DNA from 2 places in the Azospirillum lipoferum 4B genome. Region 1 is predicted to be linked to the other one. Evidence: predicted binding sites of a transcription regulator. Region 1 holds the regulator's gene; the other holds the start of a gene.
The links. Region 1 encodes HrcA, which represses chaperone genes, less so after heat shock. Its sites were predicted from a motif close to GTTAGCACTCNCCNNNGGNGAGTGCTAAC; they were not measured.

Region 1 (15,497 bases):
GCTGGAGCGGATGCGACGCACGGTTATGCCGTTGAAGGAGCGCCAGCGCGTGGAGGCCGAGGCACTGGCCGACCTGGCCTGCCGGCTGGAAGAGGCGAAGGGCCGCCTGTCCGCTGCCGAACAGCGGGTCAACCATCTCCAGCGCCAGATCGACGCGCTGGACAAGGAGCCGCCGGTCTTCCTGCACATCCTCGGCACCCCCGCCGGCAACCGGCGCGCATTCCGGGCGGAGGTGCAGTACGACACCACCGTCGCCGCCACCGCCCGCGCCGCCGGGAAGCCGGTGAACCCGGTCTGGCGCTATGGCAACCGGATCATGGTGCATGCTTTGGACATGCAGTCCGCCCGGCGGGAGGCGGAGCATGTCTTCCCCCACAAGGCCGGCTATCAGGTCTTCTTCCATGCGGCGGTGTCCTGACGCCTTCCCTGCGTCCTGGCTCCAAAGGCCGGTGCTGCGGACTTCCGCCGCCGCGCCGGCTCGGGTAAGCTGCCGCTCCCGCCGCCCGTCCCGAACATCTCCGACAGACACGCCCATCCATGCAAGTCTACCTGCCGATTGCCGAGATGTCGGTCAACGCGCTACTGGTGCTCGGCATGGGCTGGCTCGTGGGTTTCCTGTCGGGCATGTTCGGGGTGGGCGGCGGCTTCCTGATGACGCCGCTGCTGATCTTCATCGGCGTTCCCCCCGCCATCGCCGTCGGCACCCAGGCCAACCAGCTGGTGGCCGCCAGCGTGTCGGGCGTGCTCGCCCACTGGCGGCGCGGCAATGTCGATGTGAAGCTGGGCGTCGTGATGCTGGGCGGCGGCGTGGTCGGCACCGCGGTGGGGGTGTGGATCTTCGGCATCCTGCAGCGGCTGGGCCAGATCGACATCGCGATCACCCTGTCCTACGTCTTCTTCCTGGGCACCATCGGCGGGATGATGCTGGTGGAAAGCAGCCGCGCCATCCTGCGCCGCCGCGCCCCCACGGCCAGGCGCGGCAAGCTGCACCGCCACATCTGGCTGCACGGCCTGCCGTTCAAGATGCGGTTCCAGCGGTCGAAGCTCTACATCTCCGCCCTGCTGCCGGCGGGGATCGGGGCGGTCGGCGGCATGCTGGTGGCGATCATGGGCATCGGCGGCGGCTTCCTGCTGGTGCCGGCGATGATCTATCTGCTGAACATGCCCGCCGGTCTCGTCGCCGGAACCTCGCTGTTCCAGATCATCTTCACCACCGCGGCGGCGACGCTGCTGCAGGCCGCCACCAACCAGACGGTGGACGCCATGCTGGCGCTTCTTCTGCTGATCGGCGGCGTGGTCGGCGCGCAGTTCGGCACCAAGGCCGGCAGCCGCCTTCGCGGCGAGACCGCCCGGCTGGCGCTGGCGACGATCGTGGTGGCGGTGGCGCTGAAGCTGGCCTTCGACCTGTTCTCGCGCCCCGACGACCTGTTCACCCTGACCATGGGGGTACGGTGATGGGGACCAAGCTCCGTCCAACCAAACGCCTGCTCGTGCAGGGCGTGGCGGCGCTGGCCGGGCTGCTGCTGGGCGGCACGGTTGCGGCGACGGTGTGGGCTCAGCAGCTGGTCGCCGACCTGTCCAGCCACCTGATCGCCATCACCACCGGCTTCACCGGCACGGAGGTCGTGCTGTTCGGCACCACCGACGGGGCGGGCGACGTCGCCATCGTCGTCACCGGCCCGCGGGCGCCCGCCACCGTCCGCCGGAAGGAGCGGGTGGCCGGCATGTGGATGAACACCGACAGCCTGCGCTTCGATCAGGTGCCCAGCTTCTACACGGTGGCGGTCAGCCGCCCGCTCGACCAGCTGGTCGGCCGCCCGGTGCTGGAGCGCCACCAGCTGGGCCTGCCGCAGCTGCAGCTGCCGGCCGACGCCACCCTGCCGCCGGAGGAGCTTGCCGCCTACCGCAGCGCGCTGATCCGCAACAAGCAGCGCCAGGGGCTGTACGCCATCTCCATGGGGCAGGTCGCCTTCCTGGGCGAACGGCTGTTCCGCACCAACATCTATTTTCCGGCCAATGTCCCGACCGGGCTGTACAATGTCGAAGCCCTGCTGATTCGTGACGGCGACGTGGTCAGCGCCCAGACCACGCCGCTGGTGGTGTCCAAGATCGGGTTCAGCGCCGAAGTGTCGGACTTCGCCCGCAACCGCCCGGTCATCTACGGGGTGGCCGCCGTCATCGGCGCCATCGCGGCCGGCTGGGCGGCCGGCGCAGCATTCCGCCGGGTCTAAGCCGAGAGGGGTATCCAGATGACCGACGCGACGCAGACTCCCACGCCCGAAAACCCCCAATCCCAGCCGGAGGCGCAGGCGGCCAAGCCTTTGCGCATCTTCCTGGTGGTCGTCGACGACAGCCCCGAGCTGAAGGTGGCGCTGCGCTATGCCTGCCTGCGCGCCCGCAAGTCGGGCGGCAAGGTCGCCCTGCTGACCGTGCTGGAAAAGGGCGAGATGCAACACTGGCTGGCGGTGGAGAACCTGATCCGTGAGGAACAGCGCGCCGAGGCGGAACAGAAGCTGCAGAAGCTGGCGCGCGAGGTCAACCGGCTGACCGGCACCCTGCCTGCGCTCTATGTCCGCGAAGGCAACCGGCTGGAGGAGGTGCTGGCCCTGATCGCGGAGGAGCCCAGCATCTCCATCCTCGTCCTGGCCGCCGGCACCGACCCGGAAGGCCCCGGACCGCTGATCTCCTACTACACCGGCCGCGGGCTCGGGCGCCTGCGCATCCCGCTGACCATCGTGCCCGGCGGCCTCAGCAACGAGGCGCTCGACGCGATCACATAAGCATGCGCACTCAGGCGGGGACATCCAGGTAAGGATAGCGGCGCATGCCGGATGCCGAATACCCACACATCCCGGGTCCTTGATCCGCCCTGCGTTTCGGCCCAGATTTCCTCCAATCGTGCCGCGGCCCAATCCCGGGCGCGCCGGCGGTTCCATTCCGCCGCGATGGAGGACCAGACCATGTTCATTCAGACCGAGCAGACGCCCAACCCGGCGACTCTCAAGTTCCTGCCGGGGCGTGACGTGCTCGGACGCGGCACCGCCGACTTCACCAGCCGCGAGGATGCCGCCCGTTCACCGCTCGCCCAGCGCCTGTTCGAGATCGAGGGGATCGTCGGCGTGTTCCTGGGTGCCGACTTCATCACCATCACCAAGACCGACGCGCGCGACTGGTTCCTGCTGAAGCCGTCGATCCTCGGCGTCATCATGGAGCATTTCACCGCCGACCGCCCGGTCCTGCTGGATGACGGCGGCGACGGCCATGCCGCGGCGTCGAATGCCGACGACGAGGAGATCGTCGAGCAGATCAAGGAACTGCTGGACACCCGCGTTCGCCCGTCGGTCGCCCAGGACGGCGGCGACATCACCTTCCAGGGCTTCGAGAAGGGCGTGGTCTATCTGGCGATGAAGGGGGCCTGCTCCGGCTGCCCCAGCTCCACCGCCACGCTGAAGCACGGCATCGAGAACATGCTGCGCCACTACATCCCCGAAGTGGTCGAAGTCCGCGCCGTTCAGTAAGGCAATCGGGTGAAGCCCCTCTCCCTTGATGGGAGAGGGGTTGGGGTGAGGGTGGCACCGGCAGAATTGCCGGGCGGAAGTTTGCCTCCGCCGCTTTTGCTGGCCAAGCCGCACCCCTCACCCCAACCCCTCTCCCGCAAGGGGAGAGGGGCTTCTTCTTGTCCAGTGAACTTTAGGCAACCAGCCGTTGATGCCGGTCTGCCCTTGATGCGGCGGGCCGGCATTCCCATGCTGGCACCATGATCGTCTCCGCCAGCTACAAGACCGACATTCCCGCCTTCTACGGGCGCTGGTTCCTGAACCGCCTGGACGCCGGTTACTGCCGGATGGTCAATCCCTATGGCGGCCAGACCTACCGCATCGACCTGACCCGGCCGGCGGTCGACGGCTTCATCTTCTGGACCAAGAATCTGGGACCGTTCCTCGGCGCGCTCGACAGCGTGGCGGAGCGCGGCTTCCCCTTCGTCGTGCAGTACAGCATCACCGGCCTGCCGACGGCGCTGGAGCGTTCGGTTCCCGCCTGGGAGACGGCAGTCGGCCATATGGCGCTTGTGCGCGAGCGCTGGGGGGCGCGGGCTGCGGTCTGGCGCTACGACCCCATCGTGCTGACCGAGGCCACGCCGCCGGACCGGCACCGCGAAACCTTCGCCGCCATCGCCCGCTCGCTGCGCGGGGTGACCGACGAGGTGGTGGTGTCCTTCCTGCAGCCCTACCGCAAGACCGCCCGCAACCTCGCCGCTGCCGGCATCGGCTGGCGCGACCCGGAGGCGGAGGAGAAACGCGCGCTGCTGACGGATTTGGCCGGCATCGCGGCGGGGGAGGGGATGGCGCTGACGCTTTGCACCCAGCCGGAACTGGCGGACACGCCCGGCACGGCGCCGGCCCGCTGCGTCGATGCGGTGCGGTTGTCGGACGTGGCCGGCTATGCCGTGCCCGCGCGGGAGAAGGGCAACCGCCCCGGCTGCCTGTGCGCCGAAAGCCGCGACATCGGCGATTATGACAGCTGTCCGCACGGTTGCGTCTACTGCTATGCCGTTGCCGACCGTGGAACGGCGCAGCGGCGGTTCGCCGCGCATGACCCGGAGGGGGAGTTTCTGGTGGCGCGGCGGATGCCCCCTCCCTAACCCTCCCCCGCTTCGCGGGAGAGGGGACTGCCGCCGCACTTTTGCAAAGTTTCTGCCCCCTCCACCGCGAAGCGGGGGAGGGATGGGGAGGGGGCAATGTGCTCGAGGACTTACGGACAAACCTTCCGCACCGTCTCCACCAGCTTTTCCGGATTGAAGGGCTTCACCAGCCAGCCGGTGGCGCCGGCTTCGCGGCCGGCGGTCTTCTTGGCGGGGTCGGCTTCGGTGGTCAGCAGCAGCACCGGGGTGGCGCGATTGAGGGCCGAGGCACGGATGGCGCGGGTCAGGGCCAGCCCGTCAAGGCCCGGCATGTTCAGGTCGGTGATGATGCAGTCGAACTTGCGCTGGCTGATCAGCGCCAGTCCGGCAGTGCCGTCCGATGCCTCCGCCACCTCATAGCCGGCGCCTTTCAGCGTGAAGCCGACCATGTCGCGGATGGTCTTGGAATCGTCGACGGTCAGGACGCTCTTGGGCATGGAATGCGGCTCCGGTTGCTCGGCCGAATGGATCGTCCGGAAGGCCTAGGCAATTTCCCGTCGACCGTCAACCGCTGCTGTCCCCTATTCCGAACAACGCCGAATCCCCGGCCCGGCGGCATCGCCGCTGAACCGGAGATTTGGCAAAGACACTATGATTACGCCTTCGTATCGACGTGCTGCCCGCCGGCGTCACCGCCCTTGGCGACGCCGACCATCGCCTCGCGCAGCAGGCGGCCATGGATGGTGTAGCCGGGCTGCAGCACCTGGACGACGGTGCCGGCGGCCTTGCCGGTGTTCTCGATCTCGAACATCACCTGATGGAAGTTCGGGTCGAAAGGCTCGCCGGCCGGGTCCAGCTTCTTGATGCCGGCGCGGTCGAAGGCGGCGAACAGCTGGCGCTCGGTCGCCTCGACGCCGACGGCGAGGCCCTTCAGCATCTCGTCCTGCTCGCGGCCCTCGGCCGGGACGGCGTCCAGCGCGCGGCGCAGGTTGTCGGCGACCGACACCAGTTCCTTGGCGAAGCTGGACACGGCGAACTTGCTGGCGTCCTCGCGGTCGCGCTGGGCACGGCGGCGGGTGTTCTCCGTCTCCGCCATGGCGCGCAGAAGCTGATCCTTCAGGCTGGCGACCTCCGCCTCCAGCTTGGCGACGCGGTCCTCGGGCGAACCGGCATCGGCACCATTGGTGCCACCGTTTGCGGCGGCCGTGTTGGCGGTCTCGGCGGTGGCCTCGGTCGGCTCCACGGTGGCGTCGGCGGGCTTGTTCTGCTCTTCGCTCATGGTTTTCTCAATTCTTGCTTGGTCAGTATGGCGGGGAGTGAGGCGAGGTGAAAGCGGTCAGCCGATCAGCCGGCTGACCACCTTGGCGGTGTAATCCACCAGCGGAATGATGCGGGCGTAGTTGATGCGGGTCGGGCCGATGACGCCGATGGCGCCGATCACCTGCTCGCGGCTGTTCTGGAAGGGGGAGATGATCATCGAACAGCCGGAGTGGTTGAACAGCACGTTCTCCGCCCCGATGAAGATCTGCACGCCGTCGCCGCGGCCGGTGGCGTCCAGCATGCGCAGCATGGTCTCCTTGGTCTCCAGCGCCTCGAACAGGGCGCGCACGCGCTCCAGGTCCGACAGGGCGGTGACGTCCTCCAGCAGGCGGGACTGGCCGCGGACGATCAGCTGGCCGGCATTCGACCCGCCGCTGCCGGCCCAGGTGGCCAGCCCTGCGGAAACCACCTTGCGCGACAGCTCGTCCAGCTGGGTCTTCTGCTGTTCGATCTCCTGCAGCACCTCCTGCCGGGCTTCGTCCAACGTGCGGCCGGCGAGCTTGGCGCTGAGGAAGTTCGACACCGTCTGCAGGGTGGAGGTCGGGACCCCCATCGGCACCTCGATCACCCGGTTCTCGACCAGACCGTCCTCGTTGACCAGGACGACCAGGGCGCGGCCGGGGCCGAGCGACACGAATTCGATGTGCTTCAACGGCCGGTCGGTCTTGGGCGCCACCACCAGCCCGGCGCAGTGCGACAGGCCGGACAGCATGGTCGACGCCTCGCCCAGCACGTCGGCGAAGGCCCGGCCGGAGGCGGCGCATTTCGCTTCGATCGAGGCACGCTCGTCCTCGGTCAGCGACCCGATCTCCAGCAGGCCGTCGACGAACATGCGCAGGCCGGCGTCGGTCGGGATGCGGCCGGCGGAGGTGTGCGGGGCGTAGAGCAGCCCCTGCTCCTCCAGGTCGGCCATCACGTTGCGGATGGTCGCGGGCGACAAGGCCATGCCAAGCCGCCGCGAGATGGTGCGCGAGCCGACCGGCTCGCCGGACGCCACATAGGCGTCGACGATCAGTCGGAAGACTTCGCGTGATCGCTGGTTCAGCTCGTTGATCATGGACGTCTGGCGGTCTTTATCTGGGCCGTCGTTTCGCATTCGGTCGACGTGGATCGGAAATCCCGCCGACCGGTCCGAATTTAGGCAGGTCCAACCGCCGAATCAACGTGCGGGGCGAAGAAGCCCCGCTCACCTGCGACCGTAGGCCGCCGTCACTGTTCCGTCAGGAAGGCATGGTACTGGGCGCTGATGGCGCCGACCGCCGCCTCGTACAGCTGGCGGCCGTGCTCGGGGCGGGCAAGGCCGGGGGCGGAGCCGATACGGCCGTCCGGGTAGCGGCGGCGGAAGTCGCGGGCGTCGTGGAACCCGCCGGCCGGCGCCTGTTCCGGCTCCAGCGCCACGGTCTTGATCGAGTCGGGATAGGCGTATTGGGTGACCGACACCTCGCTGGGGGTGGCGTGCGAGCCTTCCTTGCCCTGGTACAGCTCGCGCGATAGCCGGCCGACCTCGCCATTCTCCCACCAGTTCACCAGGGCGCAGCGCAGGTCCGGCGCGTCGCGGCCGCGCAGCGCCCGGTTCTCCGCATGGATCTCGTAGAAGGCGGCGCGGACGGTGGCGATGTTGCCGCCATGGCCGTTGACGAAGAAGAAGCGCTCGAACCCGTGTTCGACCAGCGAGCCGACATAGTCGCGCAGCACCGCGATCAGCGTCGACGGCTTCAGCGTCATCGAGCCGGGGAATTCCATGTGGTGGACGGCCATGCCGACCGGGATCGTCGGGCCTACAAGTGCGCCGGTGGCGTCGCCGACCCCCTTCGCGATGAACTCGGCGCAGATGGCGTCGGTGCCGACCAGCCCGTTCGGCCCGTGCTGCTCGGTCGAGCCGATCGGCATGATGATGCCCTTGGAGGTCTTCAGATAGGCCTCGACCTCGGCCCAGGTGCTCAGGTGAAGCTGCACGGTGGCGGATCCTTTTCGACGATGCGTGCCGGGAATGGGTTTGCCCTCATGTTAGGCGGCCGGCCGGCCGCGACAACCGTTCCCTGCGCCGGGCGGGCATGCCCGGACCACGCCGGCCGGCCGAACTCATCCCGCGCTGGCGCAATGATGTTGCGGTGACTACAATCGCGTGCATTCTGCCCGAACGGGCGTCTCTTCCGGGGTGTGGTGGTGGTAGCGCGCGTCAACACGGTGGCGTTCCAGGGCATCGAGGTGCTGGGGATCGACGTCCAGGTCCAGATGTCCGGCGGCCTCGTCGCCTTCACCGTCGTCGGCCTGCCCGACAAGGCGGTGGGCGAAAGCCGGGAGCGGGTGCGCGCCGCCCTGCACGCGCTGGGGCTGGCACTGCCGGCGAAGCGCATCACCGTCAACCTCGCCCCCGCCGACGTGCTGAAGGAGGGCAGCCATTTCGACCTGCCCATCGCGCTCGGCCTGCTGACGGTGATGGGGGTGCTGCCGGATGCAGAGATCGCCCGCTATGTCGCGCTGGGCGAGCTGGCGCTGGACGGCGCCCTGACCCCGGTGGCCGGCGTTCTGCCCGCCGCCATCGACGCGCTGGCCAACGACCGCGGGCTGATCTGCCCGGCGGCGTCCGGCGGGGAGGCGGCCTGGGCCGGTCCCGATCTTGACGTGCTGGCGCCGGCCAACCTGCTGGCCCTCATCAACCATTTCAAGGGCACCCAGGTGCTGACCCCGCCCAAGCCGCGCATGCAGGAACAGGACGCGCCGCCGCCCGACCTGCGCGACGTGAAGGGCAACGAGACCGCCAAGCGCGCGCTGGAGGTTGCCGCCGCCGGCTCGCACAACCTGCTGATGGTCGGTCCGCCCGGTTCCGGCAAGTCGATGCTGGCCGCCCGCCTGCCCGGCCTGCTGCCGCCGCTCGACCCGGCGGAGGCGCTGGAGGTGTCGATGATCCACAGCGTCGGCGGGCTGCTGGAGGAGGGGCGGCTGCTGCGCCAGCGCCCCTACCGCGCGCCGCACCAGTCGGCCAGCCTGCCGGCGCTGGTCGGCGGCGGCACGCGGGCCAAGCCGGGGGAGATTTCGCTGGCGCACCAGGGCGTTCTGTTCCTCGACGAATTGCCGGAGTTCCCGCGTGCGCTGCTGGAGGCGTTGCGTCAACCGCTGGAGACCGGCAAGGCGGTGGTCAGCCGTGCCAACCACCATGTGACCTATCCGGCGCGCGTGCAGCTTGTGGCGGCGATGAACCCCTGCCGCTGCGGCCATCTCGACGATGCCTCGCTCGCCTGCGCCCGCGCGCCGAAATGCGCCGCCGATTATCAGTCGAAGATCAGCGGGCCGCTGTTCGACCGCATCGACCTGCATATCGACGTGCCGGCGGTCAGCCCCGCCGACCTCAGCCTGCCGCCCCCGGCGGAGGGCAGCGCCGACATCGCCGCCCGCGTCGCCGTCGCCCGCGCCATCCAGGCGGAACGCTATGGCGGCTTCGGTCCTTACCCGGCCGGACGGGCGGTGCGCACGAACGCCGAGGCTGACGGGGAGCTGCTGGAGAAGGTCGCCTCCCCCGACGCCCCCGGCCGCGCCCTGCTGACCGAGGCGGCGGAGCGGCTGAAGCTGTCGGCCCGCGGCTATCACCGGGTGATGCGGGTGGGGCGGACGCTGGCCGACCTGGACGGGGTGGAGGGGGTGAGGCGCCGCCACATCGCCGAGGCGCTGAGCTACCGGCGGATCGCGCCGGGGCGGTGAGGTCCTGGCACTGATGCCCCCTCCCTAACCCTCCCCCACCTTCGGTGGGAGAGGGAACTGCCGCTTGCTGTCCCTCCACCGCCAAAGGCGGGGGAGGGAGGGACCCGCGAAGCGGGAGGGAGGGGGCATCTGTCGCGCGCCCTTCACGGCCGTTCGAACACCGGCGGCTTGGTCGCTCCCGGACAGACGGTGGCAGGCACCGCCTCCTGCTCGATGAAGGTCACGGCGGCGGCCATGGCGCAATCCTCGCTGGAGGTCACGATGTGGCTGGCGGCGCGGAAGACCAGATGGCGGCTCTTGGGCAGGGTGGCGGCGGCGCGGTCGCCCCATTCCGGCGGGGTGACCGGATCATAGGCGCCGGACAGCAGCAGGACCGGCACCGGGCTGGCGACCGGCAGCCGTTCGGCCGGTTCCTGGTGGCCGGCGGGCCACAGGCGGCAGACGCGCTGGCCGGGATCGTCGGCGGCGACGAGGCCATAGGGCGCATAGCGGCGGGCGCCGTCGGCGCGCTTCAGCGGATCGGCGCTGTTGACCGACTCGCGGCATTCGGTGGAGAAGGCCAGCCCGTCCGCCACTTCGGGATCGCCCAGCCAGTTGATCGGCGCCCATTCCGCCAGAGCCGCATAGTGGCCGCGGGCGGCGCGGTCGATGATGGTCGGCACGAGGGGGACCGCCTCGCTGATCGCCACTGCTTCCAGCCCGGCGGCAATCGCCACCCCGCCGGTCAGCCGCAGGGCGCGGCGCGTCTCGTGGTCGCCGACGACGATGTCGACCGGGTTGCGGTCCAGCCGCTCCACCAGGTCGAGGAAGCGCTTTTCCAGATCGGGGAAGGCCGACCGGCAGCTGCGGTTGGCGGCGCAATCGTCGAACAGCCGGCGGTAGGTCCGCTGGGCCAGCCAGGCGGCGTCCTCCTGCGCGTTGACGTCGGGCGGATAGACGCTGTCGAAGACGGCGGCGCGCACGCGGCTTCCCTGCCGCCGCAGGATCTCCAGCCCGACACGCGTGCCGTAGGACACCGCGAACAGGTTGACCCGCTGGGCGCCCAGCGCGGTGGCGATGTCCAGCGCATCCTCTGCCGCGACGGGGGTGGAGAACTGGGTGCCGTCCAGTCCGGCCGCTTCCAGCCGGGCGGCGCAGGCGCTCACCGCCGCCCGTTCCGCCGTGGCCCGCTGTTCGCGCGTCTGCGGCCGGGTGCCGCGGGTGGGAGCGACGCCGTCCAGTTCGGGGCAGTCGGTGTCCGGTTCCGCCCGGCCGACGCCGCGCGGATCGAACAGAATCAGGTTGCGGGTGCGGCGGAAGGGGGCCGACAGCTCCCACCAAACCTCCATCCGCTCTTCCGTCGCCTCGCTGCTGCCGAAGGGGGAAGCGCCGGGGCCGCCCTCCAGGAACAGCACGGGGTCGGGGGCGGGCTGGCGCGCGGTGCTGAGCAGGACGGCGACCGGCAGGCGCAGGCTGCGGCTGTTGGGGCGGTCGCGCCGTTCCGGAACGGCCACCGTTCCGCACAAGGCCGCCTCGCCGTCCGGCACGGTGAACCAGCAGGGACCTGGGGTGAAGCGCGCCTCCGCCGCCGCCGGCCCGCTCCACAGCGCCGCCATCGTCGCGACGGCCATCGCCAGAACCGCCCGCAGCGTCAGGGCGGAGCGCACCGCTGTCGGCCATACGGGGTGGAGGGCGGTCAACACGAATGGACGATCCGGAACCGATGGATAGGGAGCCGATGGACGGAGTACCGCCGAAGGCGATTGCAGACGGCATTTGTTTGACCGACCAGCCCCCCGCTTGTCCAGCGGCGCCCGCCGCCATCGCGCCCGCCGGTGAAACCGCGCGCGGGCGGTGCCGATTTGCCACAGGCTTGCGGCAATGGTCACGCCGCTCCCGGACGAACGGGCCGGTTGGCCGACGGACAGGTTGACGGAACACATCCGACTACGGAACTATTTCGCCTTCAGAGGCCGCCGGTGTTCGGGGCCTCCCAGGCAAAGGAGCAGTTCATGCCGACCTTGTGGACGGCGATGCGCAGCCGCTGGCTCGATTCCGGAGCATCTTCCGGACCGGGCCGACTGTGCGATCACCTGCGGCGCGACATCGGATTGACGGACGGCGGGGAGCCCCCGTCCGGCGGCCGGCCTCCGCCTTTTCACATCCGCGATCGGAACCTATCGGACGCGCGGACATTTTTGACCTTGCAACCGTATCGCTGAGCGGCGATACCGGATCCGCCGGTCTCTCACGCCGGCATCACTCAACCTCTGGAGAGCATCGATGAAAGCCATCGTAACCACCGCCTGGACTCGCCGATCGGGCGATCCGGCCGCCACCGCCGCCAATTGGGCCGCCAATCATGCCCAGCCGGCCCGACTTCTTCCCGCAGCCTTCGAACGTGAATTCCGGATATCGAGAGGATCCCATGTGTGTCTTTCTGGGTTTTTGCGGTCACCGTCTCTTCGTTGAACACGCCCGCTGGGCATCGCCGGCCGGGTCCTTCGACCTGCGGCGTGAAAACGGGGAAGTCATCCTATGGCTTGGACGCCTGAACATCATCTACACACCGGCCCGTTGGGGACCACCCTCCCGCGCTGCATAGCGCGCGGCGCCGCGGAGACCTGCTGAATGCCGGCCCGCGTTCGTCATGACGAGGTCCTTACCGTCGTCCAGGTGCTTGAGGCGTTCCGCAAGCTCGACCCCGACCTGCCCATCCAGTATGCGCTGAGTTTCATGACCATCGCGCAGAGCGAAGGCATCTCCATCGGCGAACTGGCGGAACGCCTGGGCATCGCCCAATCCTCCGCGTCGCGCAACGTCGCGGCGCTCAGCCGCTGGCACAGCTTCGGCAAGGCCGGCCTCGATCTGGTGCAGGCGCAGGAAGACCCGCGCGAGCGCCGCCGCAAGATCGTCACCCTGACCGACAAGGGCCGAGAGTTCCTGGACGCGCTGCGCGCCATCGTGAACCCGCCCGACCAGCGCCGCCCCGCCAGAACGGCCTGATTACCGCCTTCAGGCGATCCCGTTCAGCGCCGTGCGCAGCATCCCCACCAGCGTGCGCACCGCCAGTTCCTGCCGCTCCAGGCTCAGGCCGCCGAAGCGGCGCAGCGTTGCCGCGCGTTCAGGCAGCGGCGGCATGTGGAAGAAGCCATAGGGGATATCCAGGCCGGCGCTCTCAATGACGTGGCGCGCCCGGTAGAACAGATGGTTGCCGAGGAAGCCGCCGGAGAAATCGCCGAAGGTCACCGGCAGCCCGGCCATCGACAATTCCCGCATCACCCGCGGCACTGGCAGGGTGCTGCCATAGGCGGTCGGCCCGTCGTGCACGATGTCGGCGTGTTCGCGCACCGTGCCGGCGGCGTCCGGCAGCGGGCTTTCGTCGCGGTTCCAGGCCAGACGTTCCAGCCGGATGTAATCGCTCGTTTCCAGATAGGCGAAGCCGAGCGCCGCCAGCGGCCGGTGTTCGGCCAGCAGCTCGGCGAAGGCTTCGCCGCAGGCGTCATAGAGAGGGGGCAGGGTGGCGGTGACGACCCCAGGTTCCCCCGCCAGCCGCTCCATCAGCAGGCCGGTCGGATCGGCGGCCCAGGGATGGTCTGAATCCGGGGCCGGCTCGCCGTCCGGGGATGTCCCGAACGGCGCGAAGCCGGTGAGCAGGATGGGGGCCGTCACAGGCAGGACATCCTTACGGTCGCATCCTTACGGCCGCAGCAGGCCGATGATGTCCTTCACGTCGTTCAGGTTCTTCTCCGCGATGGCGGCGGCGCGCTCGCCGCCCTTCTTCAGCAGCCGGTCGATCTCCGCCTTGTCGGCCAGCAGTTCCTTCATGCGGGTGGTGATCGGCGCCAGCTTGTCCACCGACAGGTCGACCAGCGACTTCTTGAAGTCGGAGAACTGGGATCCTGCGAACTGCGCCAGAACCTGTTCGCGCGACTGGCTGGCCAGCGCGCCATAGATGGTGACGAGGTTGTCGGCCTCGGGACGGGCTTCAAGCTCGGTCACGGTTTCCGGCAGCGGCTCCGGATCGGTCTTGGCCTTGCGGATCTTCTGCGCGATGGTGTCGGCGTCGTCGGTCATGTTGATGCGCGAATATTCGGACTCGTCCGACTTCGACATCTTCTTCTTGCCGTCGCGCAGGCTCATCACCCGCGTCGCCTCGCCCAGGATCTGCGGCTCGGGCAGCGGGAAGAACTCGGTCTCATAACGGCGGTTGAAGGCGCCGGCGATGTCGCGCGCCAGTTCCAGATGCTGCTTCTGGTCCTCGCCCACCGGCACATGGGTGGCCTTGTACAGCAGGATGTCGGCGGCCATCAGGGTGGGGTAGGCGTACAGGCCCAGATTGGCCATGTCCTTCTGCTTGCCGGCCTTTTCCTTGAACTGCGTCATGCGGTTCAGCCAGCCCAGCGGCGTGTGGCAGGACAGGATCCAGCCAAGCTCGGCATGGCCCGGCACGACCGACTGGTTGAACAGGATGTTCTTGTCCGGGTCGATGCCGGCGGCGATGTAGGCCGCGGCGACCTCGCGGATGTTGTTGCGCAGGACCTCCGGGTCCTGGTCGATGGTCAGCGCGTGCAGGTCGACGACGCAGAAGATGCACTCGTAGCTGTTCTGCAGTTCCACCCAGTTGCGCAGCGCCCCCAGATAGTTGCCGAGGTGAAGCTGCCGGGTCGGCTGCATGCCGGAGAAAATGCGGTTCACGGGTGGTCTCGCTCGAAAACTCTGGGAGGCGGCAGTTATCGCCCCCTGAAGTCCGCCGGTCAAGGCGCGGCGAGCCACAGACGCGCCACACGCGCGGCGGCTTGACCCGGCTCAAGCGGGCTGGCCGGACCAGCGTCTTGCCCGGCTGCACCGCCCGCCTGATGTCTATCCTTACTTGGTCGCGCGGCGGCGCTCGATCGCATCCCACAGCAGGGCTTCCAGCTGCACGCCGTCCAGGCGGTTGATCTCCTGGATGCCGGTGGGGGAGGTGACGTTGATCTCGGTCATGTAGTCGCCGATCACGTCGATGCCGACGAAGACCAGACCCTTCTCGCGCAGCACCGGGCCGATGGCGGCGCACATCTCGCGTTCGCGCGCGGTCAGTTCGGTCTTCCGGGCGCTGCCGCCGGCATGGAAGTTGGCGCGGGCCTCGCCTTCCTGCGGCATGCGGCTGACCGCGCCCACCGGCTCGCCGTCGACCAGGATGATGCGCTTGTCGCCCTGGCGGATTTCCGGCAGGTAACGCTGCACGATCACCGGCTCGCGATAGAGCTGGGTGAACATCTCAAGCAGCGATCCGAGATTCTCGTCGTCCGGCTTCAGGTGGAAGACGCCGGCGCCGCCGTTGCCGAACAGCGGCTTGACGATGATGTCCTTGTGCTCCGCCCGGAAGTCCAGGATGGCCTGCTTGTCGCTGGTGATCAGCGTCGGCGGCATCAGGTCGGGGAACTTGGTGATGAACAGCTTTTCCGGGGCATTGCGCACCTCAGCCGGGTCATTGACCACCAGAACCTTGGGCTGCACATGCTCCAGCAAATGGGTGGAGGTGATGTAGGCCATGTCGAAGGGCGGGTCCTGCCGCAGCAGGATGACGTCCATCGTCGACAAGTCGGTCGCCACCGGCTCGCCCAGCGTGTAGTGGGCGCCGCGCTGGCGCACCACCGTCATCTCGCGCACGCGGGCGGTCAGGCGGTTGCCGGTCAGGATCAGGTCGCGCGGGTGGTAGTGGTACAGGCGATGGCCGCGCTTCTGCGCCTCCAGCGCCATCATGAAGCTGGAATCGGTGTCGATGTTGATCGACTCGATGGGGTCCATCTGGAAGGCGACGGCGAGGCTCATGACGGGTCTCCGGACCTCTGCGAACGGGGTCAGTTCAGGCGGTTCTTCAACTGCTGGATCA
Region 2 (15,497 bases), 390 kb from region 1:
TGACCAGATCGTCCAGCCGGTCGCCCAGGCCGCGATTGCGCAGCAGCTCCCCACCGAAACGTGAATAGACGAACCGCTTCAGGTCGCGCTCGCGGATCAGGCCGAGCGGCCGGTCGTGTTCGTCCACGATGGGCGCGATGGGGGCGCTGCCGTCGCGGCGGAAATAATCCAGCAGCTCGGTCTTGCGCGACGTGACCCGCAGCGGCGGCAGCCGCTCGATCACCTCCGACAGGCGGCGATGCGACTCGCTGGGCTGGCGCCGGTCCTGGCGGTTGAGATCCTCGACGATGGCATAGCGGTTGGGCAGCCCGGTCAAATCCACCCGCGGCCGGGCGATCAGGAAGCCCTGGGCGAAGTCGCAGCCGAGATCGCGGCAGGTGTAGAATTCGGCGACGGTCTCCACCCCCTCCGCCACGATCTGGATGCCCAGCGCATGGGCATGGCCGGCCAGAGCCGCCACCAGCGCCCGCTTGCGCGAATCCGCGTCGATGCCGGCGATGAAGAAGCGGTCGATCTTCACATAGTCGGGCCGCGCCTCGTACAGCGTGCGCAGGCCGGAATGGCCGACGCCGAAATCGTCGATGGCGATGCCGGCCCCGCCATGGCGATAGCGGTCCACCGCCGCATCCACCGCGACGCCGCTGGGCACTGGCCGGCTTTCCGACAGCTCCAGCACGATGCCGCTGTTGCGGGACGCCGTCGGGTCGCGGGCCAGCCAGGGCGAATCGGGCCGGCCGATCAGCCGGGCGTCCAGGTTCAGGAACAGCTTCGCTTCGCTCCAGCCCGCCAGCGCGCGATAGGCGGCAACGGCCTTGGCATGCAGCGCCGTCTCCACCGTCGCCAGCAGTCCGGCAGCCTCGGCGGCGTCCAGCAGCTCTCCGGCATTGGCAAAGCCGGTACGCTCGAACCCGCGCAGCAGCGCCTCATAGCCATGGCAGCGGCCGGACCGCAGCTGGACGATGGGTTGGAAGGCATAGCGCAATGCACCGACTGCCGATGCCCAATCGAACGCCGCGGCATCGCCGTCGATGGAGCGCACGGCATTCCAGCTCGCGCCAAAGGACTCGGCACGGTCGCTATCCGTCAGTCGGGCTTCGGTCCCGGCTTTGGAGGTGGTCAGCACAGTCATCGCTCGGTCCGCCAGCGCCGATCCGGCATAAGATCAACATCCGTTTGTAACAGAGCTTGTTTGCGATTTCATGACCGCAGCGTCACGTTGTTGCGCAACATGCCCTCCCACCGCAAAAGCGGAGGAACAGGCAGGATCGGGATCACCAGCGATCGCAAGCCAACTGTGCACACCATAAAATAGAGTTTCCTTCACCCGCATCATCATGCGCCCCTAAACATGCCGCGATGGGAACCGGGCGGCGGCCCGGCCGTCCCGAATCGAATCCTCGTATCGCCGCGCCCGCCTGCGCTATAGGAAGGCCCCGCCGGTTTCGAAGGCGGTTCGGGTGAGTAGGAGGCGAGCGGGATGAAGGTCGGCATCGACATGGGGGCGACGAACGCGGGCAGCGCCGCGACGCTCGACCTGGAGGAGCTGCTGGCGACCCGTCTGCTGGTGCAGGGCAATTCCGGCTCCGGCAAGTCGCACCTGCTGCGCCGGCTGATCGAACAAAGCGCCCAATGGGTGCAGCAGGCGGTGATCGACCCGGAGGGCGACTTCGTCACCCTGGCCGAACGTTTCGGCCATGTGGTGGTGGAAGCCGACGAACACAGCGAGGCCGCCCTGCAATCGGTGGCCGCCCGCGTGCGCCAGCACCGGGTTTCCGTCGTCCTGAATCTGGAAGGGCTGGACGCGGAAATGCAGATGCGCCACGCCGCCGCCTTCCTGGGCGGGCTGTTCGATGCCGACCGCGATTTCTGGTATCCGATGCTGGTGGTGGTGGACGAGGCGCAGTTGTTCGCCCCCTCCGCCGCCGGCGAGGTGTCCGACGAGGCGCGCAAGGTCTCGCTCGGCGCCATGACCAACCTGATGTGCCGCGGGCGCAAGCGCGGGCTGGCCGGGGTGATCGCCACCCAGCGTCTGGCGAAGCTGGCGAAGAATGTCGCGGCCGAGGCGTCCAACTTCCTGATGGGCCGCACCTTCCTCGACATCGACATGGCGCGCGCCGCCGACCTGTTGGGCATGGAGCGCCGGCAGGCGGAGATGTTCCGCGACCTTGAGCGCGGGCATTTCATCGCGCTCGGCCCCGCACTCTCGCGCCGGCCGCTGCCGCTGCGCATCGGCGCGGTGGAGACCCAAGGCCGCACCGGCAGTCCGAAGCTGATGCCGCCGCCCGCCACCCCGGTGGAGGATGCCCGCGACCTGATCTTCACCACAACCGAGCCGGAACCGCCGCGCTATGTGCGCCGCCCCTCGACCTCGGCCAGCGCCGACCTGATGGCGCAGCTGGCGCGCGGCCGCCCCGCCGCCCCGCCGCCGTCCCTCGGCGAAACCGAGGCCGAACAGCCCGCCCTGCTGCCGTTGGAGCCGGTGGAAACCCCCGAACAGGCCGCCGAGCGTGAGGCCCAGTACGAGGCGGTGCTGGCCGAGGTGCTGGCCGACCCGGAGGCGCCCTACCGCTCGCTGGCGGTACTGTACCAGGATTTCCTGGTGCGTTGCCGGGGCCGCGGGGTGGATGGCGACCGGCTGGCCCTTCCCGCCTTCCGCCGCCGTCTGGCCACCGCCCGCGCCGGGGCCGGCAGCGGCGACGATCCCGCCTGGCAGCGCGCGACGGAGGTCGCCGCCACCCTGGCGGAGGACATCCAACCTGTCTTCCTGCTGTTGGCCCGCGCCGCCCTGGACCATGCACCCTGCCCGTCGGACGCCGACGTGGCGCGGGCCTGCGGCAGCCGGTCGAAGGGGCGCGGACGCCGCCTGCTGACCTACATGGAACAGCGCGGCTTCATCGCCAGCCGCAGCGGCCTGGGCAACACCCGCGCCATCAGCCTGCCGGCGCTGGGCTGGGAAACCGCGCTGGGCGACCCCAATGCAGACGAAACGGCCGATGCCGCCGACGAGGGCGGACTGTTCGCGGCGGGGTGAGCCGTCAGCTCCCCGCGGATGGTGCGCTCACCGGTTTGCCGGTCTGACCCCAGCTGGTGACGAAGTCGTTGACGCCGGGCACCGCCATCATGTGGGAGTCCTTGACGTAGACGAAGCGCTTCGGCCCGAAGACGTATTCGGTCAGCGTGATGCCGGCGGTGCGGCAGCGCTGGTATTCGGCCGCACCGATCGGCCGGTCGGAGGCCACCATGTCGGGATGGTCCAGCCCGACCCCGCCGCAGAAGGCACGAAAGCCGGCGGCGGTGCCGCGGGCATCCAGGCGCGGCCTGGTGTCGGGGCCGCCGTCATATTTGGCCGCCGCCTGATCGATGGCGCCGCGCAGGGCCGGGCTGCCGACGATCCAGATGCCGCGGGCCTCGGGCGGCGGCTTGGGCACTGCCGGCGGCGGAAGCGCGGCGGTCTGTTGCGGCGGCGGCATCTGGCCCGGCATCTGGCAGCCGGCGAGCAACGCCGCAGCGGCAAATGCGAGGGCCAAACTGCGGGCCGGCGCGGAATAACGGGTCATCGGACGTCTCTCTCCTCAGGATCGTCAGGCATCCGGGCGGCGTGGCCCGGAGGGCTGACAATGAGAACGCCCCCGCCCCGCTTCAACGGCCCGGACGCCGCTTGTCCCACAAGCTGCCCCGATGCGCCGCTCGCCATCCATGAGCAATTACGATAGGATGAGCCTCACCCATGACCATCCGGAATATATCCTCATGTCCCTGACCGACCTGGAAATCGACGCGCTGCGCGCCTTCGTCACCGTGGCGGAGGCCGGCGGCTTCACCGCGGCGGCCGAACGGCTGGGCCGGACGCAGTCGGCGATCAGCGTCAAGATCAAGAAGCTGGAGGATACCCTGGGCCGCCGGGTGTTCGAGCGCACCAGCCGGTCGCTGGCGCTGACCCATGACGGCGAATTGCTGATGGGCTATGCCCGCCGCCTGCTGGACCTGAACGACGAGACAGTGCGCCGCTTCGCCGAACCGGCGGCGGAGGGCGAATTGCGGCTGGGCGTGGCCGAATATTTCCTGTCCGACCATCTGCCCCATGTGCTGCGCCGCTTCGCCAAGCTGCACCCGCGCCTGCACATCGACGTGCGGGTGGGCCTGTGCGGTGAATTGGTCTCGGCACTGGATTCGGGTGAGCTGGACCTCGTCATCTCCCGCCGCGATGCGGGCGACAACCGGGGACGCGGCATCTGGACCGAACCGATGCGCTGGGTCGCAGCCCCCGGGTTGGAGATCCCGGCCGACGGCCCCCTGCCCTTCTGCGCCCTGCCGGCACCTTGCGTCTTCCGCAACCGAGGGCTGGCGGCGCTGGGCGAGGCCGGGCGCCCCTGGCGGGTGGTCTACACCAGCGGCAGCGTCATGGGGGTTCAGGCCGCCGTCCGCGCCGGGCTAGGCGTCGCGGTGCTGAGCGAATCCTCCATACCGGAGGGCGTGCGCCGGCTGGGGGTGGAGGACGGCCTGCCCGAACTGGGCAATGTCGAGATGGCGATCTTCGGCGAGACGCCGCGCAACCGCCGCCTCGCCGAACCGCTGGTCGGCTTCATCCTGGACAGCCTGTCGACCATGTACCCGGCCCGCCCGCCGCTTGCCCTGGCGGGTTGAACGGCGGGGCGAGCCGGCCGGTCAGAAGCCTTCCAGCACCAGTTTGCCGCGGGCCTTGCCCGATTCGATCAGGGCATGGGCCTTGCGCAGGGTGGCGGCGTCGATGCGGCCCAGCGTTCCCGTCAGCGTGGTGCGCAGGGTGCCGGCATCGACCAGACGTGACACCTCGCTCAGCAGCTCATGCTGGGCGACCATATCGTCAGTCTGGAACAGCGGGCGGGTGAACATCAGCTCCCAATGGAGCGAGACGCTCTTGCGCTTCAGCAGGCGGACGTCGATGGGCTCGGGGTCGTCGATCAGGCCGATGCAGCCCTGCGGCGCCACCAGCTCCACCAGATCCTGGAAATGGCGGTCGGTCGCGGTGGTGGAGAAGATGTATTCGACGCCGGACAGCCCCAGCGCCTTCACCTGCTCCGCCATCGGCCGGCTGTGGTCGATCACGTCATGGGCGCCCAACTCGCGCACCCAGTCGGCGGTCTCCTGACGCGACGCGGTGGCCAGCACGCGGACCTTGGTCAACCGGCGGGCCAGCTGGATGGCGATGGAACCGACACCGCCGGCCCCGCCGACGATCAGCAGCGATTTTCCTTCTCCGCCGTCGCGCGGCAGGCCCAGCCGGTGGAACAGCATCTCCCACGCCGTGATGGCGGTCAGCGGCAGGGCGGCGGCTTCCGCGACGCTCAGGCTGGCCGGGCGGGCGCCGACGATGCACTCGTCGACCAGATGGAATTCCGCATTGGTGCCGGGGCGGTCGATGGCGCCCGCATAGAAGACAGCATCGCCGGGACGGAACAGGGTGACATCCGGCCCGACCGCCTCGACCACACCGGCGGCGTCGAAGCCCAGGATGCGCAGATCACCATCGGCGGGAGCGGCGTTGCGGCGCAGCTTGGTGTCGACGGGATTGACGGAAACCGCCTCCACCCGGACCAGCAGGTCGCGGCCGGTTGGGGTCGGACGGTCGATCTCGACGTCGATCAGCGCGTCGGCGTCGGTGACGGGCAGGCACTTGCGGTAACCGATGGCTTTCATGATGGCCTCGCCTTCTGGGATGGAGAAGAAGTCGAAGCGCAGGATGGCCGCGTCCACAGCATATGTTAAATTCATAGTTCTTGTTTCATCCATCCCGATCCGCGATCGATGCCGCCATCGAGCATGGAAACGCCCCGGCGGCCCGCAAGGCCGGCGCCGCTGACGGACACTCAGCCGGCGGAAGGGGAAACGCGGTCGGCGCGGTTTCGCAGGATCAGGATGGTGTGGTCGTCGTCGCGCACGACACCGTCGCGCAGCAGGACGAGGGCCGCCAGGGTGGGATCGACCTTGTGCAGGTCACGGTGGATGAACAGGGCCGGCAACCGGGCGCAGCCGCTGGTGTAGAGGACCACATGATCGCCCGGCCCCCACAGCAGGTGGACCGATGCCGGAGCCAGCGGATTGAAGCCAACCATCGCCCAGCGGGCACCGAGAGCCAGGATCTCCTGCGGACGCACCATCGCGCCGGCCAGGGTGCCGAGCGCCGTGTAATCGACCGCCTTGCCGTCGAACCGCAGGATCGCCAGGGCGGACCGGCCGATCTGCTTCAGGACCGGATCGTGGGACAGCCCCAACTCGGGCCGAGCCCTCAGATCGCGCCGGATGGCGTTGACCACCACGGGAGCGGGCAGGTCGGGCACCGTCGCGGCGACCACCGTCTCGACCTGCGCGATCACCTCCGGCGTCATTCTGGTGATCGGCCCGGACCGCGCGTCCTCACCGCCACCACCGCCCGCCTGATCCGCCGCCTGATCATCCGGCTCGGTTTCGCCGTCGATCATCAGCGCGATTCCGCAGGGACCGTCCGGTCCGCGGGCAGGAGAGCAGCGGACGAACCAATGGTCGATGAAGGGCTCGCGCCGGACGGCTGCGCCATCCTGCCGTTCGACCATCACCGATCCGGCCTCCGCCATCGCGTCGGCAGACGGAGAATCATCGGCACCGGGGCGCAGCACGCGGACCAGCAGCGCCGACCCGATGCCCGGCGTGGCATGGATGTGGAAACGGTCGGCCAACCGCCGCGCAGCCTCCAGATCGCCGCCGAGCCCCAGGGCAACGTCCGGCGGCAGTTCGGTCGTTGCAGGATCGCGGTCGTACGCCAGGCACTCGACGCCGGCTCCTGACCGCATACGGGCGATCAGCAGCGTCCCATCGGGACGGCCCAGCGCATATCCGGACAGCGCCGCCACAAGGCTGTCCAACCGGGCGGCCTCTTCGGCAGCCAGCACGCCATCGGCCCGCTCCGCCGCGATCCGTCGCGCCGTGGCGATATCGTCGGGCGACGCCACGGAAATGCGACGGTGACCATGGTCGGGGAACATCGGACCGCTCCTGTCGGCGTTCTGGTTGCTCTTCTCCAGAACTTTACAATCCTCTGCCCGCCGATCCCAACGAGAAGGACCGGGTCGGCACCGATTTTCGACGCTTCGGTCCCGGCGACGTCACTCCACCCCGGAAAGCCACTCCCGGATCGGCCGTCAGGACGCGATAGCTTCCATCATCGCCGGCTGGCGGATGGGCAGCGCACGCGGCAGGTCGCGGCTGCGCAGCATCTCCGCCGCTTCCCACAAGCGGCCCAGCCCGACGATGGACCGGCAGCCGGTCTTCTCCATGATGCGGGCGCGGTGGACCTCCACCGTCTTGATGCTGATGCCCAACTCCCAGGCGATGGTCTTGCTCTGCTTGCCTTCTACGATCAGTTCCAGCACCTCCGACTCGCGGCGGCTCAGCAGGGTGAGGCGGCGGACGGCGTCGCGGCTGCGGTCACGCTGCTCGGCATGGGGGGTGCCGGACGCAAGGCAGGCGCGCAGCCGATCCAGGAAGGCCGGGACGGCGAAGGGCCGGGCGATGCAGTCGGACGCCCCGGCCTTCATCGCGGCCACGGCGGCGTCGACGTCGCCCTGTTCGGTGACGACCAGAACCGGCAGGTCATGGCCATGCAGCGAGGCCTCGGCCATGAACTCGATGGCGGTCATGTCCGGCAGGTCGCTGCGCACGACGATGCAGGAGGAGGCGGTGCCCAGCACGGCCAGCGCGTCGGCGCCGGTGCTGTGGACGCGGCAGGCGATGCCGACGGCCCCCAGTGCCCGCGAGAGCGTGCTGCGCGACAGCAGGTCGCCGTCGACGATGTGGATGAGGCAGGCGGTATTGACGGAAACCGGCACAGGCATTTGCAGGGGCATCTTGGGACCTCCACCACAGCGGACCGGCGGACAGCGCCGGCTCCTCATGGCGACCGATCCATCTGCGAACCGCCGCCATGACCTGCATTTTAGCGGTCATCCCTTATTGACCGCCGCTGGCGCGAAGGATAGCGGGTGTGTCTAAAAGGATATCGGGGATAGTATACGCGCGAACATCCACTCAATTCGTCCAATCGGCGCGCTATCCCACCACACACCGCAAAACCAATTGGCGAGCTTCAAGAATATCCTCAACACAATTCAGGCAATCCGAATAGTCGATTGAAGAAAACCGCCTGACCGACGCCGCCCTGCGAGCGATAATAACTCTCAAACAACATCACTTCAACATGGGATGAGGAAAGTTACCCTCCTCTGGAAATAATCCGGAAATCCGTCAGACGCGGCGGCGGGTCGCCAGGACGATGCCGGCGGCGATCAGGGCAATGCCGATCCCGTGATAGAGATGCGGCTGCTCGCCCAGGAACAGAATGGCCAGCAGGCTGCCGAAGACGGGCACCAGGTGGATGGCGAGGCCCGCCGTGTTGGGGCCGAGCAGTTCCACCGCCCGGTTGAAACAGAGATAGGCGGCGATGGACGGGAACAGCACGGTATAGCCGACCGCCAGCAGCGTGATGCCGCTCGCCTGCACCGGATGCCCGCTCAGGCTTTCCCAGATATAGAAGGGCAGCAATTCCACCGCACCGATGGCGAAGGTGACGACGATGAAGCTCAGGCCATGGATCGGCGGCCGGCGGCGCAGCAGCGTGGTGTAGGCGGCATAGATCACCACCGCCGCCAGCATCCAGACATCGCCCGCGTTCAACTCCAGCCCCAGCAGCGTCGCGGGATCGCCGTGGGAGATCAGCGTCATCGCGCCGACCAGCGACACGACGATTCCCACCCCCTGCATCGCCCCGATCCGGTCGCGGAACAGGACGAGGCTCATCAGGACGATCATCACGGGCATCGACGACTGCAGCATCACGCAGTTCAGCGCGGTCGTCGTGTTCAGCGCGATGTATTGGAAGGTGTTGTAGATGCCGATGCCCAGCGTGCCCAGCAGCAGCACACTCTTCCACCGCGCCAGGATCGGCGTGATGTCGTGGCGCAGATGCGGCCAGGCGAAGGGCAGCACGATCAGCATGCCCAGGCACCAGCGCCAGAAGGCCAGCCCGATGGGCGGCACGGCCCCGGCGACCGCACGCCCCAGGACCGCGTTGCCTGCCCAGAACAGCGGCGGCAGCAGCATCAGCAGCCAGGCCTGATCGGCGAGACGGGATCCTTTGACGGGAGCGGTGCGGTCGGCTGGCATCGCGCTGTCCGTCCTCAGCTGCGGCGGCGGGGCGAGGCGAAGACGCTGGATGCGGACAACGCGGCGCTGCGGTCGCCGCCGTCTTCGGCGCGGAAGACGCTGGGGCGCGATTCGCGGCGGGGGGGACGCGGCGCGTCCTCACGACCTTCGCGGCCCTCGCGGGGCGGCTTGGCAGGCTGGCGCAGTTCGGCGTCGAGTTCGGCGATGCGCTTGACCAGCGCTTCACGGATGGCGGGGGCCGCGTGGGCTTTCAGCGTCGCCAGCTGCTCCTTGAGCTGAACCAGCTGGCGCTGCTTCTGCTCGCGGGTGCGCTTGATGGCGACGTTGTCGGAATGCTGGCCCTCGAAGGAGCGCATGGAACAGGCCCTCGTTGAAAAATACGGAAGTCAAAGGCCGGCACCCCGCGTTTGGGGGGCCGGCGAGAGGGGCGGATTATTGGGAGGCGCCCGCGCCAAAGCAAGGCGGACTTCGCCTTGACATTTCAGGATGGCGGGGGGTGGCTGCAACCTGCCCACGTACACCCGGAGTATCCCCGGCCCGAAAAGAAAAAGGACGCCCCCTTGCGGAGGCGCCCCTTTCCGAACCGTGGAACGGTCGGCAGATAGACGGACTGCGGGCCGATCAGAAGCCCATGTCGTCCATGCCGCCCATGCCGCCCGGCATGCCGCCCGGAGCAGCCTTCTTCTCCGGCTTCTCGGCGATCATCGCCTCGGTGGTGATCAGCAGGCCGGCGATCGAGGCCGCATCCTGCAGGGCGGTGCGGACCACCTTCACCGGGTCGATGATGCCGGCGGCGACCAGATCGGTGAACTCACCCTTCTGGGCGTCGTAGCCGAAGTTGGCGTCGTTCTGGTCCAGCAGCTTGCCGACGACGATGGAACCGTCGGTGCCGGCGTTGTAGGCGATCTGACGGACCGGGGCCTGCAGGGCGCGGCGGATGATGTCGATGCCGACGCGCTGCTCGTCGTTGACCGGGACCAGCTTGTCCAGCGCCTTGCCGGCGTACAGCAGGGCCGAACCGCCACCGGCGACCACGCCCTCTTCCACCGCGGCGCGGGTGGCGTGCATGGCGTCGTCAACGCGATCCTTGCGCTCCTTCACCTCGACCTCGGTCGCACCGCCGACGCGGATGACCGCGACGCCGCCGGCCAGCTTGGCCAGACGCTCCTGCAGCTTCTCGCGGTCGTAGTCCGAGGTGGTCTCCTCGGCCTGGGCGCGGATCTGGCCGCAACGGGCTTCGATGTCGGCCTTCTCGCCGGCGCCGTCGACGATCGTGGTGGTCTCCTTGGAGATCACGACCTTCTTGGCGGTGCCCAGCATGTCGAGGGTGACGTTCTCGAGCTTGATGCCGAGGTCTTCGCTGATGACCTGGCCGCCGGTCAGGATGGCCATGTCCTCCAGCATCGCCTTGCGGCGATCACCGAAGCCCGGGGCCTTCACGGCGGCGATCTTCAGGCCGCCGCGCAGCTTGTTGACGACCAGGGTGGCCAGGGCCTCGCCCTCGATGTCCTCGGCGATGATCAGCAGCGGACGCGACGACTGAACGACGGCCTCGAGGACCGGCAGCAGGGGCTGGAGGCCCGACAGCTTCTTCTCGTGCAGCAGGATGAACGGGTTTTCGAGGTCCGCGATCATCTTGTCGGCGTTGGTGATGAAGTACGGCGACAGGTAGCCGCGGTCGAACTGCATGCCCTCGACGACGTCCAGCTCGGTGTCCAGGCTCTTGGCCTCTTCCACCGTGATGACGCCTTCGTTGCCGACGCGCTCCATCGCCTGGGCGATCATCTTGCCGATTTCGGCTTCGCCGTTGGCGGAGATGGTGCCGACCTGGGCGATCTCGTCGTTGGTCGTGACCTTCTTGGCGCGAGCCTGGATGTCGGCGACGACGGCGGCGACGGCGATGTCGATGCCGCGCTTCAGGTCCATCGGGTTCAGGCCGGCGGCGACCTTGGTCACGCCTTCGCGGACGATGGCCTGGGCCAGGACGGTGGCGGTGGTGGTGCCGTCACCGGCCAGATCGTTGGTCTTCGAGGCGACCTCGCGGACCATCTGGGCGCCCATGTTCTCGAACTTGTCCGAAAGTTCGATTTCCTTGGCGACCGACACACCGTCCTTGGTGATGCGCGGAGCGCCGAAGGACTTCTCGATCACGACGTTGCGGCCCTTCGGACCCAGCGTGACCTTCACGGCGTCGGCGAGGATGTCAACGCCACGCAGCAGCTTCTCGCGCGCGGTGGGGCCGAACTTGACGTCTTTGGCAGCCATGTCTCAATTCCTTGTTACTAGTAAATTTCGAAGGATACGGGCGGAGGACTTAGGCCTCGATGACGCCCATGATGTCCGATTCCTTCATGATCAGGTAATCGACGCCTTCGATCTTCACTTCCGTGCCCGACCACTTGCCGAACAGGATACGGTCGCCGGCCTTGACGTCCAGCGCCACGACCTTGCCGGCCTCGTCACGGGCGCCGGGGCCGACGGCGATGATCTCGCCTTCCTGCGGCTTTTCCTTGGCCGTGTCGGGGATGATGATCCCACCCTTGGTCTTGGTGTCGGACTCCAGACGCTTGACGACGACGCGGTCGTGCAGCGGGCGGAACTTCATGGAATGCCTCCTTGGATCAAGGCTTGGTTCTGACTGACGTGAATTGGCGCGGGCGGCGGCTGTTAGCACTCCCACCCGGCGAGTGCCAGACAGCTAATCGAAGCAGTTTGGGGATTCAAGAGGCTCGTTTCGGAATTTGCCGCGAATGCCGGCAGCACTCACGGGTCAATGCTGCTAACACATTGATTAGAAATCAATTTCCGTGTTGCGGCTGAACTCGCGGCCGGGCAAGATTTCTTCAAAGGGTAACGCAAGCACCCGACCTTCCCGGTGCCGGCGCAGCGCCGCCGGGTTCGCATCGGAGGAACCGGACACCGCACAGCCCCGACCGATCAGCCGACCGCATGGGAGACCGCGCATGGCCAATCTCATCCTTCAGCTCCGCGATTTCCGCCTGACCACGGCCGAGATCCTCTATCACATGCCGGACCATCCCGGCCTTCTGCAGAGCTACCTGTGGCAGGATCTGGATCGGGCGCCGGAATATCCCGTGCTGCGCCGCTTTCTCGATTTCTGGCAGCGCAATCTCGACGGCAAGCTGCATTCGGTCCGGCTGGCGAGCCAGACCCTGATCACTCCCGGCGAGTTGCGCCATGCCGCCGCGGATTTCCATATTCACTGACGCCCTTCCGGCTTCCTGCATCACCACAGACGTTACGCCCTCGGCGCCCCTGTGATTGCCGTCACAGCGCCCGCCCTCCCGGATAGCTAAAATTTTAGCGAATTCCGGCGGTGGAGATTGCGGAGGGCGCGATGATGGCGGAGCGCAGGACAAAGTCCTGGAACGAAGGCTGGAGTGATCGTGATGCAGGCGGCGGCCTGTCCGGCGAGGTGGCCGACGAGGCGGCAGACGGCACCGACCCCCATCCGGCCGTCGGACAGCCGACTTGCAGGCCTTCGAGTTGGCAGGATCGCGAGGGCAGGCTGGTGGAGGCGCTGCTGGAATGCACGACCATCGCCGGACTGTTCGCGCTCCTGTTCGCCCTGTTCGTGTTGTTCGGCGCAGCGCATACCCTGGCCCCCTGAATCTCACACCTCCTGAATCTCACACCTCGCAACCTGGCTGATTGCGACAGTTTGAAATCTATCCTTCCCGGCTCGCGGGTGTATCGCCTAGGATCGCCCCCATTAAGGGCGGATTAAGTCCGCCTGACTCGCGAAGCGGGAGTTTCCAGTCATGACCACCAAGCCGGTCTGCCAAGCCGCGGTCGACCTCGTGAAGCATTTCGAAGGTCTGTATCTCGAAGCCTATCTCTGCCCGGCGGGCGTTCCCACCATCGGCTACGGCCACACGGCCGGCGTGAAGATGGGCCAGACCATCACCGCCGATCAGGCCGACAGCTTCCTCGCCTCCGACCTGACGGAGGCCGCCGGCCATGTGGACGCGCTGGTGACGGTGCCGCTCAACGACGACCAGCGCGGCGCCCTGTCCTCCTTCGTCTTCAACCTGGGGGCCGGCAGCCTGCAAAGCTCGACCCTGCTGAAGCTGCTGAACGCCCGCGACTATGACGAGGCCGCAGGCCAGTTCGGCCGCTGGGTCTATGCCACGGTGAACGGCAAGAAGACCCAATTGCCGGGCCTCGTCGCCCGCCGGGCGGCCGAGACGGCGCTGTTCCAGGGCCAGACCGCCCAGGCCCAGGGCGGCATCGGCACGGCCTGAGCGGACACCGCCCGCCCCAAACAGGACAAGTGGCGTTTGACGGAGCAGGATGTTCGCACCACATTGGCGAACATCCCACCGCCGTGCTCCGGATTACCGCCGTGACCGCCATTGCCTCCGACAGCCTCGCCTCCTCCGCCCGCCCCAATCCGAATCGGCCGATTGCCGTCTGGCTTCTGGTCTGCGCCGCCATGGTGCTGGCCATGGCCGTGATCGGCGCCATCACCCGGCTGACCGAATCCGGCCTGTCGATGGTGGAATGGAAACCGTTGATCGGCATCCTGCCGCCCTTGTCGGAGGCGGAGTGGAACCGGGTCTTCGACCTCTACAAGCAGACGCCAGAGTTCCGCATCTACAACAGCCACATGGATCTGGCGGGGTTCCAGTCGATCTTCTGGTGGGAGTGGTTCCACCGGCTGTGGGGCCAGTTGATCGGCTTCGTCTTCCTCATCCCCTTCCTGCGCTTCTGGATGCAGGGCCGCATCTCGCCCGAACTGTGGCCGAAACTGATGGGCCTGTTCCTACTGGGCGGGCTGCAGGGCGGCATCGGCTGGTTCATGGTGAAGAGCGGGCTGGTCGATGCGCCGAACGTCAGCCATTACCGGCTGGCCCTGCATCTCGGCACCGCGATCCTGATCTACGCCTTGCTTCTGCGCACTGCGCTGGGGCTGCTCGACCCGCTGCCGCTGGCGGGGTGGCGTCCGGAGGCTGCCGGCCTGCGCCGCCTTGCCGGCTGGGCGCTTGGGCTGGTCGCCGTCACCATCGTCTGGGGCGCCTTCGTTGCCGGGTCGGACGCCGGCCTCGCCTACAACACCTTCCCGCTGATGGCCGGCCACTGGATTCCGCCGGAGGTGAACACCCTGACCCCCTGGTGGGTCAATCCGTTCGAGAACACCGCGGCGATCCAGCTCATCCACCGCACACTGGCGATCCTGACCGGCGTCGTGGTCCTGGTGCTGTCCGCCCGCGTCTTGAACGCCCGCCTGCCCGGCCGCGCCGGCCGCGCAGCATTGGCGTCGGCCGCCATGATCCTGCTGCAGATCGCGCTGGGCATCGTCACGCTGCTGACCGTGGTGTGGCTCCCGGTCGCCGCCGCCCATCAGGCGGGCGCCATCCTGGTGGTGTCGATGCTGGTGTGGCTGCAGTTCGAACTGCGGCCGGTGCGGGGGGAGTAACGCGCGCTGTAGTCTTGCCGGACTGCGGGTATGTCCGGCAAGATTTACACGGATTACACGGATTTAGACACGGATTACACGGATTTTTTTATGGCTTGCCAGAGCAGATGCCCTTCGGCAAGCCGTGGCTCCCCGGAAGAACATCCGTGAAATCCGTGGAAGAATTGCCGAGCACGCCCGCACCCGGCAAAAGCGCGAAGGTCACGCCCCTTCGGCCAGATCGTACATCGCATCGATGTCCGCGATCAGGACCTTGTTGCCTTCCTGCAACGAGATCACGCCCGCAGTCTTCAACTGGGTGAAGGTGCGGCTGACCGTCTCGGTGGTCAGGCCCAGATAGTCGGCGATGTCGGCGCGGCTCATCGGCACGAAGACCGGGTTTTCCTTGTGGCCGCGGCGGGCGGCCCGCTGCGACAGCATCAGCAGGAAGGAGCAGATCTTCTCCTTCGCCGTCTTGCGGCCCAGCAGGAGCATCTGGTCCTGCGCGGCGGCCAGCTCGTTCGACGCCATGGAGAACAGGCGCCGCTGCATCTTGGGGAATTCCTCCAGCAGCGCGTCGATCTTCTTGCGCGGGAAGCGGCAGAGCGAGGCGCTGGTGACGGTCTCCGCGGTATAGGCATAGCTGTCGTTGACGGCCAGCCCCAGGAAGTCGCCGGTCACCAGGAAGCCGGTGATCTGGCGGCGCCCGTCCGGCAGCAGCTTGTACAGCTTCACCGTACCGGAGGTGACGTTGTAGAGCGCGTCGGCCGCGTCGCCTTCGGCGAACAGGGTGTGGCCGGCATCCATGCGCACATTCTGCAGAATATCGGCAAGGCGGCGCAGCTCCTCCGGTTCCAGCGCGGCGCAAACCGTCAGGCTGCGCACGGGACAGGCCCCGCAGGGA

Region 2: groES (co-chaperone GroES) is a predicted target of HrcA. The motif match lies at 11,841-11,869, and genes of this name have one in related genera.

The regions. Positions count from the first base shown of each region.
Region 1 covers NC_016622.1:2,914,547-2,930,043, forward strand. Annotated here, with positions in the region: gene AZOLI_RS13590 (hypothetical protein) at 1-418, shown strand, start outside; gene AZOLI_RS13595 (sulfite exporter TauE/SafE family protein) at 538-1,455, shown strand; gene AZOLI_RS13600 (TIGR02186 family protein) at 1,455-2,231, shown strand; gene AZOLI_RS13605 (universal stress protein) at 2,250-2,780, shown strand; gene AZOLI_RS13610 (NifU family protein) at 2,961-3,518, shown strand; gene AZOLI_RS13615 (DUF1848 domain-containing protein) at 3,758-4,642, shown strand; gene AZOLI_RS13620 (response regulator) at 4,753-5,118, opposite strand; gene grpE (nucleotide exchange factor GrpE) at 5,277-5,900, opposite strand; gene hrcA (heat-inducible transcriptional repressor HrcA) at 5,958-6,998, opposite strand; gene AZOLI_RS13635 (creatininase family protein) at 7,151-7,897, opposite strand; gene AZOLI_RS13640 (YifB family Mg chelatase-like AAA ATPase) at 8,108-9,640, shown strand; gene AZOLI_RS13645 (alpha/beta fold hydrolase) at 9,784-11,322, opposite strand; gene AZOLI_RS13650 (MarR family winged helix-turn-helix transcriptional regulator) at 12,251-12,625, shown strand; gene AZOLI_RS13655 (pyrrolidone-carboxylate peptidase) at 12,635-13,291, opposite strand; gene trpS (tryptophan--tRNA ligase) at 13,319-14,317, opposite strand; gene gshB (glutathione synthase) at 14,489-15,436, opposite strand; gene AZOLI_RS13670 (SirB1 family protein) at 15,466-15,497, opposite strand, start outside.
Region 2 covers NC_016622.1:2,525,546-2,541,042, forward strand. Annotated here, with positions in the region: gene AZOLI_RS11670 (GGDEF domain-containing protein) at 1-1,129, opposite strand, end outside; gene AZOLI_RS11675 (ATP-binding protein) at 1,478-3,031, shown strand; gene AZOLI_RS11680 (substrate-binding domain-containing protein) at 3,036-3,557, opposite strand; gene AZOLI_RS11685 (LysR substrate-binding domain-containing protein) at 3,751-4,644, shown strand; gene AZOLI_RS11690 (zinc-binding alcohol dehydrogenase family protein) at 4,666-5,676, opposite strand; gene AZOLI_RS11695 (hypothetical protein) at 5,847-6,998, opposite strand; gene AZOLI_RS11700 (response regulator transcription factor) at 7,155-7,859, opposite strand; gene AZOLI_RS11705 (DMT family transporter) at 8,257-9,174, opposite strand; gene AZOLI_RS11710 (hypothetical protein) at 9,189-9,530, opposite strand; gene groL (chaperonin GroEL) at 9,796-11,439, opposite strand; gene groES (co-chaperone GroES) at 11,489-11,779, opposite strand; gene AZOLI_RS11725 (usg protein) at 12,138-12,401, shown strand; gene AZOLI_RS11730 (hypothetical protein) at 12,533-12,805, shown strand; gene AZOLI_RS11735 (lysozyme) at 12,957-13,439, shown strand; gene AZOLI_RS11740 (COX15/CtaA family protein) at 13,541-14,614, shown strand; gene AZOLI_RS11745 (Crp/Fnr family transcriptional regulator) at 14,816-15,497, opposite strand, start outside.